3 regions of the Rahnella sp. AN3-3W3 genome follow, and region 2 is predicted to be linked to each of the others. Evidence: predicted binding sites of a transcription regulator. Region 2 holds the regulator's gene; each other region holds the start of a gene.
The links. Region 2 encodes sigma-54, which starts transcription at its own class of promoters, with help from an activator protein. Its sites were predicted from a motif close to GTTGGCACANNTTTCGCTNT; they were not measured.
Positions count from the first base shown of each region.

Region 1 (5,705 bases), on a different contig from region 2:
CACACCATAAAAGCGGTCATGGTCGCCACGCTTGGCGACGACTAAGCCCCTTGCGTGAAGGCGTTTTGCCTTCACGCCTTTTTTAAGGATTACGTTTATGCGTACATTCAAATTCCCTTCTGCCTACACCATTTTATTTGTGCTTATCGCGCTGGTTGCAGGCCTGAGCTGGATTATCCCCGCCGGTCAGTACGACATGGCGATGAATGCCGGACTGGGTAAAGAAGTCCCCGTCTCAGGCACCTATCACGCCGTGACCGGCAATCCGCAGGGGCTGGTGGATATTTTCCTCGCGCCCATTGATGGCCTGTACAACCACACCACCGGTCAGGCCGGCGCGATTGATGTCGCCTTATTTATTCTGATCATCGGCGGTTTTCTGGGCATCGTGACCAAAACCGGAGCCATCGACGCCGGAATAGAGCGGGTTACCGTCCGGCTGAAGGGCAAAGAAGAGTGGATGATCCCCATTCTGATGGCGTTGTTCGCCGCCGGAGGCACCATTTACGGCATGGCCGAAGAGTCATTGCCGTTTTATACCCTGCTGGTGCCGGTGATGATGGCGGCACGTTTCGATCCGCTGGTGGCTGCGGCTACCGTTCTGCTCGGTGCAGGCATCGGCACGCTCGGTTCGACGATCAATCCTTTTGCGACGGTGATTGCCGCCAACGCCGCCGGGATCCCCTTTACCAGCGGGATCGGCCTGCGCGTGGCGATCCTGATCGTCGGCTGGCTGATCTGCGTGATCTGGGTAATGCGCTATGCCCGTAAAGTGCGCCGCGATCCCTCACTCTCCATCGTGGCGGATCAGCAGGAAAGCAACCGCGCCCACTTTCTCGGTAACCGCAGCGATGAACTGCTGCCCTTTACCGGCGTGCGCAAAATCATCCTGCTGATCTTCGCACTGGCTTTTGTGGTGATGATTTATGGCGTATCGGTACAAGGCTGGTGGATGGGGGAAATCTCCGGCGTTTTCCTGGCTGCGGCGATCCTGGTGGGGCTGATTGCGCGGATGAGTGAAGAGGAGCTGACTTCCACCTTTATCGATGGCGCACGCGACCTGCTCGGCGTGGCGCTGATCATCGGTATTGCCCGTGGCATTGTGGTCATCATGGACAACGGCATGATTACCCACACTATTTTGCACAGCGCCGAAGGCATCGTTTCCGGATTATCCAACGTGATCTTCATCAACGTCATGTTCCTGCTCGAAGTGGTGTTGTCTTTTCTGGTGCCCTCTTCTTCCGGTCTGGCGGTGATGACCATGCCGATTATGGCGCCGCTGGCCGATTTCGCGCATATCGGCCGTGAACTGGTGGTCACTGCGTATCAGTCCGCCTCCGGCCTGGTCAATCTGGTCACACCGACCTCCGCCGTGGTGATGGGCGGTCTGGCCATCGCGCGGGTGCCTTATGTCCGCTGGCTGAAATGGGTCGCACCTTTACTGGGGATATTACTGGTATTACTGATGTTAGCGTTAAGTCTCGGTTCTTTGATTTAAGTCTTTGTAGAAAATGATTTTTTTGCCATGTTGACGTCCTTTTATTTACCGGGAACATAATCATGAAAAGAACGTTGTCTGCACTTGAAAAAGAACACCAGCAACTGATCCTCTGCCATCAGCTGATTGCCAGCCGGAGTTTTTCATCACAGGAAGAATTGCGGCAGGAATTCCAGCGGGCGGGATACCGGAAGATCGGCCAGTCCACCATTTCACAATTACTGAAAACGCTAGGTGTGATGAAGGTGCAGAATGCCAAAGGCAAAAAGATTTATGCCCTGAATGAGCAGTCTCAGCTTGTTCCTGATGCCCTGAGGTCAGTAAGTGAAATGGTCACCGATGTGGATCACAACCCTCAGTTTGTGGTGGTCCATGTCATGTCGGGCTATGGCCGCGCCGTGGGACGGATTATCGATCAGCACCGTTTGCCGGAGGTGCTCGGGGTGATCGCGTCGAGCACCTCCGTGCTGGTAGCACCACGGGAAACGACAGCGCTCGACAGAGTTTGCAGGACAATCAGGCGGATACTGGCGATAAAGGAAAACCACAGCAGCAACCGATTGCCCTAGGCCATTTTTCCGCTTGACGCCGACAGTGAGCCGCCTATAATGCGCCACAATTTGCCGGGAGAACCCATGAACAATCGCCACGTTTTGTGCTCAGATGATCGACCAAACGCCGTGCCATCAGGCAGCCCGCTGCCGTTGTTCTTCCGTGGTATTACCGTTTTATTGAAAGCCCCTCATTGAGGGGCTTTTTTTTGTCCGGAATTTGAGTGCCCCACTTTTTTACGCGTAAAGAACAGGAGAATGACTATGGCCAATCCGCTGTATCAGAAAGACATCATTTCGATCAACGATCTCAGTCGCGAAGAGCTGGAGCTGGTTCTCGATACCGCTGCCAGCCTGAAAGCCAACCCGCAGCCTGAATTGCTGAAACACAAAGTGATCGCCAGTTGTTTCTTCGAAGCCTCAACCCGCACCCGCTTGTCGTTTGAAACCTCAATGCATCGTCTGGGTGCCTCGGTGGTCGGTTTCTCCGACAGCAGCAACACGTCGCTGGGTAAAAAAGGCGAGACGCTGGCCGACACCATTTCGGTCATCAGCACGTATGTCGATGCGATTGTGATGCGTCACCCGCAGGAAGGCGCGGCACGTCTGGCAACCGAATTCTCCGGCGGTATTCCGGTGCTCAACGCCGGTGACGGCGCGAACCAGCATCCGACGCAAACCCTGCTGGATTTGTTCACCATTCAGGAAACGCAGGGCCGTCTCGACAACATCAAAATCGCCATGGTCGGTGACCTGAAATATGGCCGCACGGTACATTCCCTGGCGCAGGCGCTGGCGAAATTTAACGGTAACCGCTTCTACTTTATCGCCCCGGATGCGCTGGCAATGCCGGGCTATATCCTGAGCCTGCTGGAAGAGAAAGGCATCGAATACAGCCTGCACAGCAGCATTGATGAAGTGGTTTCTGAAATCGACATCCTGTACATGACCCGCGTACAGAAAGAGCGTCTGGATCCGTCGGAATATGCCAACGTGAAAGCCCAGTTTGTGCTGCGCGCCGCCGACCTGACGAATGCCCAACCGCACCTGAAAGTGCTGCATCCGCTGCCGCGTATCGATGAAATCACGCCGGATGTGGATAAGACGCCATACGCCTGGTATTTCCAGCAGGCCGGAAACGGGATTTTTGCGCGTCAGGCTTTGCTGGCGCTGGTTCTGAACGCAGACACTGCACAGTAAACTTGAGGAGAAAACTTTATGACGCACGACAATAAACTTCAGGTTGAAGCGATCAAATGCGGTACCGTTATCGACCATATTCCGGCACAGGTCGGGTTTAAATTGCTGTCTCTGTTCAAGTTCACCCAGACTGAACAACGTGTGACCGTCGGCCTGAACCTGCCGTCCGGCGAACTTGGCCGCAAAGACATTATCAAAATCGAAAACACCTTCCTGACCGACGAACAGGTCAATCAGCTGGCGGTATATGCCCCGCGTGCGACGGTGAACCGCATCGACAATTACGACGTGGTGAAGAAGCTGATGCCGACGCTGCCGGACCGTATTGTCGGCGTGCTGCGCTGCCCGAACGGCAACTGCATCAGCCGTTTTGAACCGGTGGATTCCAGCTTTGCAGTCAAGCAGCGTGCGGACGGCGTGCACCTGAAATGCAAATACTGCGAGAAAGAGTTTGAGCATCAGGTGGTGCTGAACAATGATTAACCCTTTATACTGAGGGATAATTTTTTATTCACTTTAACTCAAATCAGGAGACATTATGTCCCGCGAAATCAGCACTGAAAACGCCCCTGCCGCTATCGGTCCTTACGTTCAGGGCGTGGATCTGGGCAGCATGATCATCACTTCCGGCCAGATCCCTGTGGATCCTAAAACCGGCGCGGTCGCCGACGACATCGCTGCGCAGGCACGTCAGTCACTGGAAAACGTGCAGGCGATCGTTGAAGCCGCTGGTCTGAAAGTTTCAGACATCGTGAAAACCACCGTTTTCGTGAAAGATCTGAATGACTTCGCCACCGTTAACGCCACGTACGAAGCGTTCTTCACTGAACACAACGCTCCGTTCCCGGCGCGTTCTTGCGTTGAAGTTGCCCGTCTGCCAAAAGACGTAAAAATCGAAATCGAAGCCATCGCCGTCCGCCGTTAATTCGCGCCAGCCATGCACCAGACCAGCCTGCGGGCTGGTTTTTTTTGCCCCATTTTCAGGCAAAGAAACCCTTTCACGCTCTATAATTAAGCAGTTCCGTCTTTTTTTCCCCGATTTTCAGCCCGTTTTGCACGCTGGCACACTTTATGCCTGATCTTCATTGTTATTGAACGATTCAATTGCAGCCTGTCCAGTTTGTGAGGTGATGATGATCAAGATTGACCTTTCCGATTCACCCTTTTTTGATGAGATGTTAATGGCGGATGGCAAGCACCGCAGCCATTATCAGGCCTACTGGCAGTGGTTGCAGCAAGCTGATCAACAGGCAGTCCAGCGCAAAAAAGAGGAAGCGGCGCTGTTGTTCCATCGGGTGGGAATTACCTTTAACGTTTACGGCGAAGATGATGGTGCGGAACGGCTGATCCCATTCGACAGCGTGCCGCGCATTATTCCGGCCAGCGAATGGCAAATGCTCGATCGCGGGATCTGCCAGCGGGTTCAGGCGCTGAATGCTTTTCTGCACGATATTTACCACGACCAGAAGATCCTCAAAGCAGGGATCGTCCCGGCGGAACAGGTGCTGGCCAACGATCAGTATCAGCCGTGCATGCAGGGAATTGATCTTCATCGCGATACCTACGCCCACATTGCCGGAACGGATATGGTGCGCGGCGGCGATGGCGAATATTACGTGCTGGAAGACAACCTGCGTACGCCGTCCGGCGTGTCGTACATGATGGAAAACCGCAAGATGATGATGCGGTTATACCCCGAACTGTTTGCCGAACAGCGTATCGCGCCGGTGTCCCGCTACCCATCCCACTTACTGCAAACCCTGCGCGAAAGCACGCCGGTCAACGATCCAACCGTTGTGGTACTGACGCCAGGCCGCTTTAACAGTGCCTATTTCGAGCACAGTTTCCTCGCCCAGCAAATGGGCGTTGAACTGGTGGAAAGCGTCGATTTGTTCGTCAAAGACGGCGCGGTGTTTATGCGCACCACCGCTGGCCCCTGCAAAATTGACGTGATTTACCGGCGTATCGACGATGCGTTCCTCGATCCGCTGGCCTTCCGCGCCGATTCCATGCTCGGCGTTCCCGGCCTGCTTTCAGTTTATCGATCCGGTGGCGTGGTGCTGGCGAATGCAATCGGCACCGGCGTAGCGGATGACAAATCGATCTACCCGTATGTGCCGGAGATGATCCGCTACTATCTCGCGGAAGATCCGATCCTCAATAACGTGCCGACCTGGCAATGCCGCAAGGAAAGCGATCTGTCTTTCGTGCTGGCGAATCTGGAAAAAATGGTGGTGAAGGAGGTTCATGGCGCAGGCGGTTACGGCATGCTGATTGGCCCGACCGCCAGCAAGGCGGAAATTGAACGCTTCCGCGATTTACTGCGTACCCGCCCGGAAAACTACATCGCCCAGGAAACACTGGCGCTTTCCACCTGCCCGACGTTTGTCGGCAACGGACTAGCACCGCGACATATCGACCTGCGGCCTTTTGCCCTGACCGGCGCGGAAATC
Region 1 covers NZ_JYDG01000023.1:31,878-37,582, reverse strand. The annotation lists gene argF (ornithine carbamoyltransferase) at 1-45, shown strand, start outside; gene UC15_RS08785 (YfcC family protein) at 98-1,501, shown strand; gene UC15_RS08780 (arginine repressor) at 1,564-2,070, shown strand; gene pyrB (aspartate carbamoyltransferase) at 2,317-3,252, shown strand; gene pyrI (aspartate carbamoyltransferase regulatory subunit) at 3,271-3,735, shown strand; gene ridA (2-iminobutanoate/2-iminopropanoate deaminase) at 3,791-4,177, shown strand; gene UC15_RS08760 (circularly permuted type 2 ATP-grasp protein) at 4,386-5,705, shown strand, end outside.
Region 1: a site for sigma-54 is predicted at 4,311-4,330, ahead of UC15_RS08760 (circularly permuted type 2 ATP-grasp protein). Genes of this name have one in related genera too.

Region 2 (5,705 bases):
ACGCAGAGGCTCGAGCAGATCGGCTTCTTCATCAATGGCACTTTCGAGGGAGAGATTTTTGCTGGAAAGCGGGTGCAGACGACGGGTGTCGCTGTAGCGGCGGATCAGCGTGTTGCGGTCGGCGTCAAGGAACAACAGCTGCGGTGAGAAGCTCTCCGGCAGTTGTGACATCGCGTACTCATAAACTTCCGGGGTTTCCGGCATGTTACGCACGTCAATGCTGACGGCCGCTGACGTATTACGTTCAACGAGGGTCTGGGCAAGCTGCGGCAATAACACCACCGGCAGGTTATCCACACAGTAAAAACCCATGTCTTCCAATGCCCGTAGGGCAACCGATTTCCCGGAACCGGAACGGCCGCTGACAATCATCAGCACCATGGTGTCACTCCCCTGGCATTCAGTGTTCAGAATTCATTTTCCCGGCACCGTACCGGGAATCAGCAATTTAATCGTTTTCAGTCATTATCTGGAACAGTTCTTCATCGCTCTGCGCACCACGAAGGCGGCGACACACTGTTTTATCAGCTAATTTCTTAGCCACCAAAGATAATGTATGTAAATGGGTTTTACATTGATCTGCCGGTACCAGCAAGGCAAAAAGTAAGTCTACCGGCTGATTATCGATGGCATCAAAAGCGATCGGTTGTTCCAGCTGAATGAACACGCCGACGGCACGTAACGTATCTTCTTCCAGCTTACCGTGCGGGATGGCGATCCCGGCACCGATCCCGGTGCTGCCCATACGTTCACGGGTCAAAATAGCGTCGAAAATCACCTGTGGCGACAAATTAAGTTGTCTGGCTGCCAGTTCGCTGATGATTTCCAGTGCGCGTTTTTTGCTGGCGCAATGAACGCCGCTTTTGGTGCATTCGGCATTAAGCACCGACGTTAATTGCATTGCTATATCGTTGATCATGTCATCTTTCACTTTTGCGCTGTTTCACCCTTAAAGCTATATCGGCTCGTTTCCCGAAGGTCACAAGCCGATGCCCGAAGGTTTGTAGCACAGGGTTGGCTACATGAATGTCAGTGCTGTTTCAGTTTGTCTTTATGTTTATTCAGCTGGCGGGCCAGTTTATCAACCAGTCCGTCAATCGCTGCGTACATATCCTGATGTTCCGAGGTGGCATGTAACTCGCCTCCATTCACATGCAAAGTCGCTTCGGCAACTTTTTGCACCTTTTCCACGCTCAACACCACATACACCTGATTAATCCTGTCGAAATACTGCTCAAGCTTGGCCAGCTTCGACGTGATGAACTCTCTCAGGGGATCCGTGATCTCAATGTGATGTCCGGTAATGTTGAGCTGCATAATGTCTTCCTTCTCTGTTGAGGTCAAACTAACTGTTTACGTTGGTTTGAGGGCGGGATGGACAAAGACTCTCGGTATTTGGCGACGGTTCGTCGTGCAACCATAATTCCCTGATCGGAAAGCAGGGTCGCTAACTTACTGTCACTGAGCGGTTTTACAGGATTCTCCGCTGCGATTAATTTCTTCACCAGCGCCCGGATGGCGGTTGACGATGCCTCGCCGCCGCTGTCTGTACTGACATGGCTGGAAAAGAAATACTTCAGTTCGAAAATGCCACGCGGGCTGTGCAGAAACTTCTGCGTCGTGACGCGTGAAATCGTCGATTCGTGCATTTCTACGGCGCTGGCGATATCAGCCAGCACCATAGGTTTCATAAATTCTTCACCCAGTTCAAAGAACGCCTGCTGCTGCTCAACGATACAGCGCGTGACTTTCAACAGCGTGTCGTTACGGCTTTCCAGGCTTTTGATTAACCATTTGGCTTCCTGCAGGTTGCTGCGGATAAACTGCCCGTCGCTGTCGCTGCGTGCGGAATTCCCCATCGCGGCGTACTGCTGGTTAATCTTCAGACGCGGAATGCTGTCCGAATTGAGTTCAACCGTCCAGACTCCTGACACTTTGCGCACCAGCACATCCGGGATCACGTATTCGGATTCGCCGGTATTGATCGACTGGCCCGGACGCGGATCAAGAGACTGGATCAGGAGCATCGCTCCTTTCAGTGTATCTTCTTTTAACCGGGTTGATCGCATAAGTGCGCGGAAATCATGGTTCGCCAGCAAATCCAGATGTTCGCTGATGATAAGACGGGCTTCGGTGATGAAAGGCGTGTCGGTCACATACTGGGAAAGCTGGATCAGCAGGCAGTCGCGCAGGTCGCGCGCGGCCACGCCGACCGGGTCAAAACGCTGTACGCGTTTGAGCACGGCTTCCACTTCGTCCATCGTGACGTTTTCATCCCCGATGCTTTCCAGAATGTCGTCAAGAGAAACGGTGAGGTAACCGGTGTCATCGACCGCATCGACAATGGACGTCGCAATCGCCGCATCAGTATCTGAGAACGGCGTCAGCTCGACCTGCCACATCAGGTAATCCTGAAGGGTCTGGGTGGTTTCACCCTGATAAATCGGCAGCTCGTCGTCGCTGTAATCATTACCGGTGCCGGAAGGCGTGCCCGCGGTATAGATTTCATCCCAGGTCGCATCCAGCGGCAGCTCTTCGGGCATGTCTTTTTGCTCGAGTGCTTCGCGGGTATCTAACCCTTCGCTGTCGGTGGCTTCTACCGAGTCGATTTCTTCATGAAGGTCGGTTTGTTCCAGCAGAGGGTTGCTCTCCAGCGCGAGTTGGATCTCCTGTTGGAGCTCAAGCGTGGACAATTGCAACAGGCGGATGGCCTGTTGTAACTGTGGAGTCATTGCCAGTTGTTGGCTGAATCTGAGTTGCAAACCTTGCTTCATATCTTGGCTTTATTTCCGTTGATGAGTGAAAACGGCAACACTTCTGTCAGAGACGGCCTGTTTCATTTTAAGGCGAAACAGGCACGGTTCCGGCGGCACAGATCACAGACGGAATTCTTCACCAAGATAAACGCGTTTAACTTGTTCATCAGCAAGAATATCGGCTGGCGTGCCGTGGGCGATTAACTTGCCCTGACTGACGATGTAAGCGCGTTCACACACGTCGAGCGTTTCGCGAACGTTATGGTCGGTGATCAGTACGCCGAGGCCACTGTCACGCAAATGCTCAATGATTTTTTTGATGTCGATAACTGAAATCGGGTCAACACCGGCGAACGGTTCATCCAGCAGAATGAATTTAGGGTTCGCCGCCAGCGCGCGGGCGATTTCAACACGACGGCGTTCACCACCGGACAGTGACTGACCGAGGTTATCGCGCAAATGAGAAATATGGAACTCTTCCATCAGTTCATTGGCGCGATCGTTACGCTGTTCTTTGTTCAGATCGTCGCGGATCTGCAACACGGCCATCAGGTTATCAAACACGCTGAGGCGGCGGAAAATGGACGCTTCCTGAGGAAGATAGCCAATACCGCGACGGGCGCGGGTATGCAATGGCAACAAGCTGATGTCTTCGTCATCGACGATAATACGGCCTGCATCACGCTGCACGATGCCAACGACCATGTAGAAGGTCGTGGTTTTACCGGCACCGTTTGGCCCTAATAACCCGACGATTTCGCCGGAGTTGACCATCAGGCTGACATCTTCAACGACCTTGCGGCCTTTGTAGGCTTTTGCCAGATTCTCTGCGATTAATTTAGCCATAAAAATCAGTTACTCTTTTTGGTCGGCTGGCCCGCCGCTGCAGGTGTTTTCTGTTGCAGCTGCGAAGGAACCAGAACGGTCGTCACACGGTTGCCTTTATCACTGAAGGCTTCCATTTGCTGTTTCTGCACCAAATACGTAATACGGTCGCCTTTCACGTTGCTGTCGAGCTGTTCAAGGTAAGCGTTACCGGTTAGGGTCACCAGATCGTTTTCCACTTCATAGCGGACTTTCTGCGCATGGCCTTTTACCGGCTTGCCGTTGTCCTGCATCTGATAGAAGGTCACCGGGTTACCGTAACCTTCAACCACTTCTTTGCCGGAAACGCCTTGCGGGCGGATGACGACAACTTTGTCCGCTTTAACCTGGATCGTGCCCTGGTTTACCACCACATTACCGGTAAAGGTCGCGGTATTGGTGTTCACGTCCAGCGCCTGATTAGCCGAATCAATGGTAATCGGTTTGGTCGTGTCATCTTTCAGGGCGAATGCCGGAACGCTGACGGCTAACAATGAGCTGACGATCAGGAGATTACGGATTTTATTTTTTGCTTTGAATTTCATAAGAGGTCGTTACCTTTTCGATCAGCTCTGCTGTTTTATCACGCAGATTACCACGCATTTTCATGCCGTTAGATGTAAAACCTGTGCCATAAAGCGTTACTTCATCATCTGAGGCAACGTCCTGTGTCGTCAGGTTAACCCGTGCATTGTCCGTTTTGATTCTTTGCAACTGAGAAGTCTCAGGTGTCAGGCTGTCTGCCTGCACATGCCCGTAAAGATACAGCATTTTATCCTGAGTCAGCTTGGCCTTGTCAGAATGCAGCACCCACGTCGGGACTTTGTTTTTGTCGTACATGGTCGCTACCGGATTGGTAAACCATGTCACCTGATCAGTGGTGTAATATTTCACCTGATCTGAAACCAGTTTATACGTCAGGCTACCCAGCGGATCGTACACCATCGTGACGGTGTGGGAGCTCTGGTAGGTCGGATCCTGATCGTTGACCGCCGGCTGGACGTCATCGCTGTTGTCAGACATTGACCAGCCGATCAGCACCAGAACGATGGCTGTCAGCGCCAGAATAATCCAAAGTCTTGTTTTACTCATATCGACAGCCCTTTGGCGTCCTCCAGCTTACCCTGTGCCAGTAAAATCAAATCGCACAATTCGCGTACTGCACCACGTCCGCCGGCAATTCGGGTGACATAATGCACTTTCGGCAACAAGATGGGATGCGCGTCCTGAACGGCCACGGAAAGACCAACTTCAGCCATAACCGGCCAGTCGATCAGGTCATCACCGATGTAGGCCACTTCTTCGGCCCGCAAAGACAGTGTATCTAACAGTTCGCGGAAGGCCAAAAGCTTATCCGATTGTCCCTGGTACAAGTGGCGTATACCGAGGGTTTCAGCGCGATCTTCCAGTAATTTCGCATTGCGGCCTGTAATAATCGCGACCTCGATGTCCGAAGTCAGCAGGCAGCGGATACCGTAACCGTCGCGAACGTTAAAACTTTTCAGCTCTTCTCCCTGATTTCCCATGTAGATCAGGCCATCAGACATCACGCCATCTACATCGCAAATCAGCAGGCGGATAGCTTTCGCCCGTTCCAGCACTTGCGTGCTGACCGGACCGTAGCAAGTTTCCACCAGGGCTGCGCTATTACTCATTCAGGGGATTCCTCAATTAAACTACGCCAGCGCGCAGCATGTCGTGCATATGTAACACACCCAGCAACTGGTCACCATCAGCAACCATCACGCAGGTTATGTTTTTTTCCTGCATTAAATTCAGCGCATCCACCGCCAGAAGAGAAGGGCGGACGCGGATACCCCCGGTCGTCATGACATCGGCAATCGAGGCTTCGTTGATGTTAACGCCCATATCGAAGATGCGGCGTAAATCACCATCGGTAAAGATACCTTCGATCCGCATCAGGTCGTTGCAGATAACCGTCATGCCGAGATTCTTGCGGGTGATTTCCAGCAAGGCATCACGCAAAGACGCGTCACGGCTGACATGCGGAATTTCATCACCGGTGTGCATGATATCGCTCACGCGCAGTAAGAGCTTGCGACCCAGTGCTCCGCCCGGATGGGA
Region 2 covers NZ_JYDG01000029.1:10,577-16,281, forward strand. The annotation lists gene rapZ (RNase adapter RapZ) at 1-381, opposite strand, end outside; gene ptsN (PTS IIA-like nitrogen regulatory protein PtsN) at 449-931, opposite strand; gene hpf (ribosome hibernation promoting factor) at 1,030-1,317, opposite strand; gene rpoN (RNA polymerase factor sigma-54) at 1,341-2,774, opposite strand; gene lptB (LPS export ABC transporter ATP-binding protein) at 2,877-3,602, opposite strand; gene lptA (lipopolysaccharide ABC transporter substrate-binding protein LptA) at 3,608-4,165, opposite strand; gene lptC (LPS export ABC transporter periplasmic protein LptC) at 4,143-4,712, opposite strand; gene kdsC (3-deoxy-manno-octulosonate-8-phosphatase KdsC) at 4,709-5,275, opposite strand; gene kdsD (arabinose-5-phosphate isomerase KdsD) at 5,292-5,705, opposite strand, start outside.

Region 3 (5,705 bases), on a different contig from region 2:
AAAATAATCCCGACGTTTTCCAGCGTGTGATAGGCCAGCAGACGGCGGATATCGTGCTCCATCAGCGCATACAACCCGCCGATAAACGCGGTCAGGATTGCCAGAAGCAATACCATCAGGCCCCACCAGAGTGGCGGTGCGCCCAGCAGATCCAGACCGACTTTTACGATGCCGATAATGCCGATTTTCATCAGCGCAGAAGAGAACAGGGCGGCGGCGTGAGCAGGCGCGCTGGAATGCGACTGCGGCACCCAGGCGTGTAGCGGGATAATCCCGGCGTACAGCCCGAAACCGGCCAGCGCCAGCAGGAAGGCCGCCGATTTAATGCCCGGCGTGAACGCCGTGTGGCGCAGCACCTCAAAATTGACGCTGCCGCTGGCGTGATGCAGCAGGGCGAAGGCCAGGATCAGACACAGTGTGCCGAGGCGGCCGGATAAAAACTGATTCAGACCGGCACGGCGGCTTTTCACATCGTCGGCCTGAACAATCATGAAATAGGCGCACAGGGCAGCCAGTTCCATCATCAGGATCAGTTCCACGGCGCTGGCCGACATCGCCGCTGCTGTCAGTGCGGCCATCAGCAGATTGCACATCAGACCGGTGCGGGCGCGCTTAGGGGCTCTCACATTCGCCAGCCACGCACAGGCATACAGGCTGCACATCAGCGCGGTGACGGACATCGCCAGCAGGATTAAGGCATTCAGCGCAGTCAGTTCAGCGTGAAAAGGCACCACCGGCAGTACGGCCTGAACCACCACACCGCCCTGCAAAATCTGTAACGCCGCCACGATAACGCACAGCGTTGCCGCCATCCCGCCTGCGCCAAAAATCAGGCTGCTGATTTTCGTCATGGACGCCAGAAGCCAGCCACCAAGGCCGCTCAGCACCCATATCAGCAGCGCCAGCGCCAGTAACGACGCCGGTTCACCGGTAAATAGAGTCGTCATTATTTAGCCTCCGTATCAGGGGCGTTCAGTGAAGTCAGTCCGGCGGGGAAAACGTTCATGGCATTGAGGCGTTTTTGCTGGCTGGAATATTCAGACAAGCTGGCGGTAACCAGCGTGATGGCCTGTGTCGGACAGGTTTTGATGCACGCCGGACCTTCCGGGCTGAAGCTGCATAAATCGCATTTCACCGCCACGGCGCGAAGCCCTGGCACGCAGTCGAGAAACGGGCTGACAGCGCGTGGCGCACGCGGTGCGGGCAGCGCTTTTGAGGTATTGCAGTCACGCGGGATATCGACAGGAGTGCTGGCGGAAAACGTTATCGCCCCGAACGGACAGGCGATGCCGCACAGTTTGCAGCTCACACACAGGCTCTCGTTAAGATGAATGGCGTCGTTTTCACGGGTGATGGCGTTCACCGGACAGACCTGCGCGCACGGCGCGTCTTCGCACTGGTGACACATCACCGGCGCAGAATCCAGCCGGTTGCGCATCACCTGCAAGCGGGGCTCGGATTGCAGGCCGTGAAGCTCGTGCTCCTGCGAACAACTCGCCATACAGGTATTGCAGCCGATACAAAGTTTGGGGTCCGCGATCACATACTGATTCATGGCGGCCATATTGCGCATGAAGTCTCCTTGGTATTTCGTCAAAGGTGACGAAATCGGCACTTAAATTGACATTTCGACATTTATGTCGGCATTGGAACCGTTAAATACCGGTCAATATTGTGGGTGAAAAGATTATTCCCACCTGACCGTAAAATAATGTTTTAGGTTTTTTATCCGGCGTGGCCGAGTAATTTCTCAAGTTGCGGATGCACCGGCTGATTACTGTGCAGGGAATCAAACAGGCACTGATAAATAGCGGAGATTTTATTCAGATAATGTTCCAGCACGGCGTTCTTATCATGGATGTCCACCGTGCCGTCCACGCGGCCATCCTCACTCAATCTGGCCTGCGCGAAGGCTCTGAAATCCACTTCTTCCTGGCCTTGCGCCATGTTCAGGCTGTAGATGATCTCCTGACTGTAAAAGTCATCGCCCTGATGAATACTCACCACAAAATGATTGAACAGCACAAAGCGGATGTCCTGTTCCTCCCCACAGTTAAACTCATGATTTATCTTTTTATTTGATGTGGTAACGGCCTGTATCAGGCTGTTCTGATAGGTATGCCACTGTGATTTCATCTGGCTGTTTTTGCTGGCGATATAGTCGGCTTTAGTAGTCAGTTCGCTGAGAGTGCTCATGTTCATTATCCGTTGTTAATTGATATGTCGGGTGACGACGAAAATACGACGTATAACTCTCTGTTGGCATAAAGCGTGCCAGTTTCTGAATTATTCTGATAAATGCTTGTGTATTAACGGGTTGGAAGGGTTTTGGCTGTGGTTCTGTGTCAGCGAAGAAAATAAATGACATGTCGATGACACCTTATTTCGACAATTATGACGGGCGGTGATGGCTTATTTCTGCACATCGTTTACTGAGAAGGTTTTTGCATAAAGGCAATGTGTCGAAATTTCTGGCATCAATATTGCAGCCAGTCTTAATTGTTCTCCCGAGGGAGGGGAAATAATGCACGAAATAACGTTATGCCAGAATGCCGTTGAAATAATGGAACAGTTCGGACGGCAAAATAATGCGCGGAAAATTACCGCGGTATGGATGGAAATCGGCGCGTTTTCCTGCGTCGAACCGGAGGCCGTGCAGTTTTGTTTTGAGCTGGCGTGTCGTGAAACGCTGGCGCAGGGATGCGAATTGCATCTGGACACACCGGCGGCAGAAAGCTGGTGCCGTACCTGTCAGCAGGATATCGCGCTGCTCAGCCCAAACGTGCTGATTTGCCCGCAGTGTGGCGGACGCGATTTGCGGGTAATTGCCGGTGACGGCATGAAAATTAAACGTATCGAAATCGAATAACGGGCGTTTGTTTGCCCGGGGAGAAAGCTATGTGCAGTACCTGTGGTTGTGCCAGCGGCGAACTTCGTATTGAAGGCGTCAGCAGCGGGCACGCTCATCATTCTCATGACCCTTCGCACGACCATCATCACGATCATTCCCATGCCCATTCCCACGGCCTGCCATTTGCAGCGCGTCGTCTGGTGGATATCGAAATGGATGTGCTGGCGAAGAACAATCACATTGCGGCCCACAACCGCGAGCATTTTGCTGAGGCGGGGATTCTGGCGCTGAATCTGGTGTCCAGTCCCGGTTCCGGAAAAACCACCTTACTGACCAGCACCCTGACCCGGCTGGCACCGTATTTCGACTGCGCGGTAATTGAAGGCGATCAGCAAACTACCAACGACGCCGACCGGATCCGCGCCACCGGCGTTCCGGCCATTCAGGTCAATACCGGCAAAGGCTGCCATCTGGACGCGCAAATGGTTCACGATGCGCTGCATCAGTTATCGCCAAACAACAACAGCCTGCTGTTTATCGAAAACGTCGGCAATCTGGTGTGTCCGGCCAGTTTTGATCTCGGCGAACTGCACAAAGTCGCGGTACTTTCCGTGACCGAAGGCGAAGACAAACCGCTGAAATATCCGCATATGTTTGCCGCTTCCCGCCTGATGATCCTCAACAAAATCGATTTGCTGCCTTACGTCAGTTTTGACGTTGAGACCTGTATCGCCAATGCACGTCAGGTGAATCCGCAGATTGAAGTGATTCAGCTTTCTGCCACTACCGGCGAAGGGATGGATCAGTGGTTGCACTGGCTGGAGCAGCAGCGATGTGCATAGGCATTCCGGGACAAATCGTCGCGTTGCAAGAAAATCAGCCCGATCACGCCTGGGCGCAGGTATGCGGACTGCGACGTGAAGTTAATATCGCGCTGGTGTGTGAAGGCGACCGCGAAGCGCTGATCGGCTGCTGGGTATTAATCCACGTCGGTTTTGCCCTGAGCAGGCTCGATGAGCACGAAGCGCTGGACACGCTGGCCGCGCTGCATGCGATGGAAGAAGTGGAAGCCGACGTCGCCTTATTTTTGGGTGCAGGAGAATCAAGGTAATGCGTTTTGTTGATGAGTTTCGGGATCCGAAACTGGCGAAAACATTAATCCAGCGCCTGCATCAGCGGGCGGCTCATCTGCCTTACAGCGCAGAAAAACCGATGCAAATTATGGAAGTGTGCGGCGGTCATACCCATGCCATTTTCAAATTCGGACTGGATAAACTGTTGCCCCCGCAGCTGGAATTTATTCACGGACCGGGGTGTCCGGTGTGTGTGCTGCCGATGGGGCGGATTGATGCCTGCTGTGAAATCGCCGCGCATGACGGGGTGATTTTTTGCACCTTTGGCGATGCGTTGCGCGTGCCGGGAAAACAGGGTTCGCTGTTGCAGGCGCGCGAACGCGGCGCGGACGTGCGGGTGGTGTATTCCCCGCTGGATGCGCTGAAGCTGGCGCGTGAAAATCCGCAGTCTCAGGTGGTGTTTTTCGCGCTGGGTTTTGAAACCACGCTGCCGGTGACCGCCGTCACGCTGCAACAGGCGCGGCGGGAAGGCCTGAACAATTTCACCGTCTTCTGCCAGCACATCAGCCTGATGCCTACGTTGCGTAGCCTGCTGCAACAGGAGGATGTGCGCATCGATGCCTTTCTGGCACCCGGTCATGTCAGCATGGTGACCGGCACAGCACCGTATCATTTTATCAATGAAGAATTCGGCAAGCCGCTGGTGATCAGCGGTTTCGAACCGCTGGATATGCTGCAAAGCGTGCTGATGCTGGTGGAACAAGTTTGCGAGGCATCGTGTAAAACAGAAAACCAGTACCGGCGCGTCGTGCCGCAAGAGGGTAATCTGCTGGCACAGGAAGCCATGCGCGAGGTGTTCCGGCTTTCCGGCAGCAGCGAATGGCGCGGGCTGGGGATTATCGAAGACTCCGGTATTTCCCTGAGCCGGGATTATGCAACGTTTGATGCGGAAATTCGCTTCAGACCTCGGGCGCAGCCGGTGGCGGATGATCCGCGTTCCCGTTGCGGCGAGGTGCTGACCGGACGTTGCAAGCCGCATGAATGCCCGCTTTTTGGCACCGGTTGTACGCCGCACAACGCGTTTGGTGCGCTGATGGTGTCCTCCGAAGGCGCCTGCGCCGCGTGGTATCAGTACCGGCATCAGGAAACCGCAGCACAAGAAACAACAACAGAAGGTGTGGGACAGGATGAGTGAGCATAAAGACGTCGTCACCATGGCGCACGGCAGCGGCGGGCGGGCGATGCAGCAGATGATCGAACGCCTGTTCCTGAGTGCTTTTGATAACCCGTGGCTCAGCGAGCGCGAAGATGCGGCACGTTTGTCGATTGCCAGCCTGAGTGCGCAGGGCGACCGGCTGGCGTTTACCACCGACAGCTATGTCATCGATCCGGTGTTTTTCCCCGGCGGTAATATCGGCAAGCTGGCGGTGTGCGGAACGGCGAATGACCTGGCCGTCAGCGGCGCAACACCGGCATATCTTTCCTGCGGATTTATTCTCGAAGAAGGGCTGCCGCTGGAAGATTTGCACAAGATTGTGAATGCGATGGCACAGACCGCACACGAGGCCGGGATTGCCATTGTCACCGGCGATACCAAAGTGGTACAGCGCGGTGCGGCGGACAAGATTTTTATTAATACGGCGGGGATCGGCGTGATCCCGGCGGATGTCCGCTGGGCTGCCAGCCATATTCAGGCCGGAGACAAAGTGATCGTCAGCGGCACGCTTGGCGATCACGGTGCCACTATCCTCAATCTTCGCGAACAATTGGGAATGACGCTG
Region 3 covers NZ_JYDG01000071.1:8,955-14,659, forward strand. The annotation lists gene UC15_RS18745 (proton-conducting transporter membrane subunit) at 1-947, opposite strand, end outside; gene UC15_RS18750 (4Fe-4S dicluster domain-containing protein) at 947-1,555, opposite strand; gene hycA (formate hydrogenlyase regulator HycA) at 1,726-2,196, opposite strand; gene hypA (hydrogenase maturation nickel metallochaperone HypA) at 2,525-2,869, shown strand; gene hypB (hydrogenase nickel incorporation protein HypB) at 2,899-3,693, shown strand; gene hypC (HypC/HybG/HupF family hydrogenase formation chaperone) at 3,684-3,962, shown strand; gene hypD (hydrogenase formation protein HypD) at 3,962-5,119, shown strand; gene hypE (hydrogenase expression/formation protein HypE) at 5,112-5,705, shown strand, end outside.
Region 3: a site for sigma-54 is predicted at 2,317-2,336, ahead of hypA (hydrogenase maturation nickel metallochaperone HypA). Genes of this name have one in related genera too.